2 regions of the Paenibacillus sp. PDC88 genome follow, and region 1 is predicted to be linked to the other one. Evidence: riboswitches for the same ligand, from Rfam matches in the RefSeq annotation. Region 1 holds a riboswitch; the other holds the start of a gene.
What was found. Region 1 has a riboswitch for FMN ahead of ribD (bifunctional diaminohydroxyphosphoribosylaminopyrimidine deaminase/5-amino-6-(5-phosphoribosylamino)uracil reductase RibD). Riboswitches for the same ligand answer to the same signal wherever they lie in the genome.
Positions count from the first base shown of each region.

Region 2: linked by a shared signal. The riboswitch ahead of BLW49_RS08725 (DMT family transporter) and the one ahead of ribD (bifunctional diaminohydroxyphosphoribosylaminopyrimidine deaminase/5-amino-6-(5-phosphoribosylamino)uracil reductase RibD) in region 1 are both predicted to bind FMN.

Region 1 is NZ_FNNT01000002.1:83,822-86,294, reverse strand. It holds gene ribD (bifunctional diaminohydroxyphosphoribosylaminopyrimidine deaminase/5-amino-6-(5-phosphoribosylamino)uracil reductase RibD) at 1-788, opposite strand, end outside; FMN riboswitch at 1,027-1,172, opposite strand; gene BLW49_RS06755 (peptidylprolyl isomerase) at 1,406-1,840, opposite strand; gene lysA (diaminopimelate decarboxylase) at 2,059-2,473, opposite strand, start outside.
Region 2 is NZ_FNNT01000002.1:458,297-460,769, forward strand. It holds gene BLW49_RS08715 (amidase) at 1-20, opposite strand, end outside; gene BLW49_RS08720 (DUF4279 domain-containing protein) at 187-588, opposite strand; gene BLW49_RS08725 (DMT family transporter) at 608-1,567, opposite strand; FMN riboswitch at 1,712-1,869, opposite strand; gene BLW49_RS08730 (amino acid permease) at 2,147-2,473, shown strand, end outside.

The DNA.
Region 1 (2,473 bases):
CCATAACTTTCCAGAACCTGCTCACGTTCAGCTTCTGCTTCATCTGTCGTCAGGATCAAGGTTTTGGCATTTCCATCCCGAACCAGCTTCGTATCTATAGGGATTCTCAGCTTCGAATCGACGACGATTCGAATAGGACTAATCCCATCTATAGATAACCGGGTCGTTAACTCGGGATTGTCAGCGATGACGGTTTCTACCCCGACCATAATACCTTGGTGACGATGTCTGAGCATATGAATATGTTCTCTCGCTTGCTCGTTAGAAATCCATTTGCTGTCTCCGCTCTTGGTTGCGATCTTTCCGTCTAACGTTGAAGCCGTCTTGAGCGTTACAAAGGGCAGGCCCGTTGTAATATACTTGATAAATTTCTCATTGAGCCGTCTGGCCCGATCTCTAAGCACACCGACTTTGACTTCAATACCGTGCCTGCGAAGCATATCAAATCCCTTGCCTGCCACCTGCGGGTTAGGATCCTCGCAAGCGACAACCACCCTTTTGACCTTCTCGCTGATCAGCCTCTCGCTGCATGGCGGTGTCTTTCCATAGTGGCTGCAGGGCTCCAGGGTTACATAGACGGTGCTTCCCTCCGCCTCACTGCCTGCCATGTTCAAGGCATGAACCTCGGCATGGCCTGTGCCCCTTTTCAAATGGGCTCCAAGACCAACCATTCGTCCATCCTTCACGACGACACAGCCTACAACGGGATTAATGCCGGTCTGTCCCTGCGCTCTTTCCGCCATATCCAGAGCAAGCGACATGTAGAATTCATCATTCATCATTTCCATTATGCTTACCTCTTTTCAGCAAAGACATTTAAGAAACATTTCACCAAAAAAAGCCCCTATCCGGCTAAACTGCCAGACTAGGGGCTTGAGAGTTCAATAGAAAATACAGCAGAACACTACCGTTACCTTAATTTAAACCTAACAAAGGTAAGGCAAATAAACCATGAGCATCATCACGGACGCACAGGCAAAAGTCCCGCTGGGTACGCCAACCAATAGAGTTGTCTGTTATGTACCTATTCTCCTTCTCTCATCCAGACTATACTGTCGGTTCTGGAGTTGCACCAGATCCACCGCTAGCTTCCAGCTAACGGGTCACGGACTAAGACTTGAAGACAAGTCATCACCGCCGGTAGGGAATTTCACCCTGCCCCGAAGGATTACAGCTTATGAAACATTAGTAATAGAAAAATAGTAGCACTCCTATACTGAAAAATCAACAGCTGAGCTCTCACCCAATAATAAGAATACGCTTACTTGATTAAAAAACTTGCTCTCCCTGTGTGGAATGCAGTTACATAACTTCTCGTCGAGATACTTGGCATAAAAAAACATCCCGCATATAGAATGCGGGATGTTTTAATCTGCTCTTGCTATGTCGTTAGAGAGGCTTCAGCTTAAGCGTCAAATACAGATACGCTCTTCATTTTGTCGCCTTGCTTCACGCCATCAATGTATTCCATACCTTTGATTACTTTACCAAATACAGTATGAACTCCATCCAAATGCGGCTGCGGCTCATACACGATAAAGAATTGGCTTCCGCCTGTGTTTTTGCCGGCATGTGCCATGGAGAGAACACCTTTTTCATGCTTCGTTGTGTTTGTTGCAGTTTCACAGTCGATGGAGTATCCAGGACCGCCTGTACCGTTGCCAACCGGGCATCCGCCTTGAGCTACGAAGCCAGGGATTACACGGTGAAAGCTAAGGCCGTTGTAAAAACCGCTGTTAGCCAGTTTTTCAAAGTTTGCTACTGTATTTGGTGCTTCTTCCGGCAGGAATTGGATTTCTACGGTTCCGCCATTTTCAAGTTCGATAATACCTTTTTTCATGTGCGTCACTTCCTTCAACTATTTTCTAAGGCAGGCCATGATCCATACATAAGCCTTGTCCTTATTTCATGCATCACTATCTGATTGTATCTACTTTGATCTCAATTTGCAATGATTCGAGGTCTGCTGTACAGGAACCGGATCAACTCGAACTAAAAAACACTCCCGTGCTTGCTGTTGATCTAAATTACAGCTTGCCGGGAGTGGATATATACATATTAGCTGTTAATGGTCTGTTTGCTCATTCTTGCCGGGATAATATCGTTACGCACGATATCTTCATGACTTTCACGGCGGACAACGAGATCACTTTCACCGTTCTGCACGAAGACAACGGCTGGGCGACGTATCCGGTTGTAATTGCTGGCCATGGAGTAGTTATATGCACCTGTGCAGGATACAGCCAGGAGATCACCTGTAGCCACCTGAGGAAGGTCCAAATCCCATATCAGCATATCTCCGCTCTCGCAGGCCTTACCCGCAATAGAGACGGTCTCTTCTGTTGCTTCATTAGCACGGTTAGCCAGCATCGCTTCGTACTTGGAATCGTAAAGCGCTGGACGCGGGTTATCTGTCATACCTCCATCCACGGATACATACTTGCGCACACCAGGGATGTTCTTTATTGCACCC
Region 2 (2,473 bases), 370 kb from region 1:
GTATACGGAAAAGAAGTCATAGGCTAATTGATCATCCCTTTCTAATCGTTCTCTCTATCATAACGCATATATCTGTCAGGTTTCCATGTGCAGTTGGAGGAGAGATGGAGGAGAAAGTGAAAATTCATTTAGATATAAAAAGTCGCCGTCCAAACGGACAGCGACTTTACAATAACTCTTTAAGATCTAAAAGACATAGAGATCAAAATCCAGCTCAGCTCCAATGTCATTCACGAATGAGATCGTATCAATATCTAAATAAATGGCGGGTGTCTGATTCTGTTCAATTTTTATAACGATAAAGAATTTATAAAATAAGTCATGTGATCTTTTTAATTCGAGCAATTCATTCTTTTTGTTTTTTAGGACAGAAATCAATTTATTCAACTGCATATTTATATCCAGAGATTCCTCGTATCCAGTACTGATCGACCATGCGGATTCTTTCCGAACGATGTCGCGGTTCTTTATTTTGTCTCCCTTAGTATAGAACTCTGAGGGTGCGATCTCTAGTTGACTTGTTATATCCTCAGCAGTGAAAAGTTCGCCGATGATTGAAAACTCAGTCATAACCGAAGTAGTATGCATCCTTCTTAATCCTTTCATCTCATGTCGTCCGCGAGACCAGCTGCTGGCTGCTCTGTTGCTGCTGACGAGCAAATATAAACAATGTTGTCCAGATCAGCACAAAACCAATGAGCTGAGCAGGAGTTACCAACTGTCCAAAAGCGATCCAGTTCACGAGCACACCCATCATCGGGAAGCTAAGCTCCGCAAGGGTAGCCATCGATGCTTTGGTCGAAGATAAGCCTTTATAATATAGCAGCAGACTGAGCAGTCCAGGAAGCAATGCCTGTGCCAACAAGTTAACTCCGATGCTTGCAAGATCCGCTCCTGCCTGTGGAAGATTCATCGATGCTCCTTCCAGCCAGGTCATGATGAGGAGTAAAGGCAGTGCGAGTACATATCGCAGGGAGGTTACCGTCTTGTATTGCGCCTGGCCAAGAAGCAGGCGTCCCATCACCGTGGATCCACCCCATAAAGCTGCGGCGAGTAAGGATAAGAGGCTTCCCAACTTAATCCATTCGCTATTCGTTCCAAAAGGAATGGTGAATCCAAAGGTAAGCAAATACGTTCCTACAATAGCAATGATGAAGAAGAAGCCGAAACGTTTGGGCAGCGTCTCCTTAAGAATCAGCTTTGCGAGCAGGATGGCAAAAATCGGCTGCATTTTTTGCAGCAGCACAACCGCATTCAGATCACCACTGGACAGAGCCATCGTAAAAATAACGGTAGCCAGTGCAGAACCTCCCCAAGAGATGACAAGCAGAGCGAATACATGCTTTAAACGCAGGTTTTTCAGTTCAGATCGATTGACCCATAGAATCGGTACAGCAACCAGACAGACAAGAAGATGCTCAATCAGGACGACTTGTGTCGAGGTCATGTAGTCCAGCAGATGAATACGGAACAGGGGACCGATGCCCCACAGTGCTGCCCCGAGTGCGACGAGCCAGAAGCCGGTTGAGCCGGCTGCAGGTAATGCTTTTTTGTTCGTGTGTTCCATAATCCAAACTCCTTCGTAATTGAGAATTTGAATATGGTATCTTCAGATAGTAAAAAACCCCCGTGAATACGCACATGTAGCCATGCACGATCAACAGGGGTGATCAAATAAACATGCGTATTAATATAACAACCGCATGTAATCGATGATCTTCTCTCATCCGGACTGTAACCGTCGGCCTTGGAATTGCACCAAGTCAGTCGCGTGCGCAAGGAATGCTTGAGCAGCGAGTCGCGGGCTTCGCTCTTCATTGCAAGAACGTCACCGCCGATTGGGAATTTCACCCTACCCCGAAGATCCATTATTCATTTATTAAGATAATATAAAATCGTAAGTAAATAATTAGTTGTAACCTACTCAAACATAATAATATAGAAAGCGCTATCGTAGCAACACTTATTTTTCGCCGGTTGGTCAATTAATAATAAAAATTCAAGTTCAGGGCAATCTGTTACCGAGGCTTTAGCCATATAATTCTAATTGAATGATGAAAGTTGACAACCCGTGCTAACTTTCGCATAATAATTGTTTGTGCTTAATTGCACTAAAGCGTTGCAACATTCATCTAGGAGTGACATTATGGATTTATTTCGCAAGAAGCATTTTGACCTGAACAAGGGAACCGGCCTCAAGAAGACACTCGGGGCGCTGGATCTGATATCACTTGGGGTCGGTGCTATTATTGGTACCGGTATTTTCGTCATTACCGGACAAGCCGCTGCAGAGCATGCTGGGCCCGCACTAATGATCTCCTTCGTTATTGCCGCCATCGCCTGTATTCTGGCAGCGTTGTGTTACTCAGAACTGGCTTCCACAGTTACTGTATCGGGTAGTGCCTATGCATACAGCTATGCTGCATTCGGTGAAGTGGTCGGTTGGTTAATGGGCTGGACACTGGTACTTGAG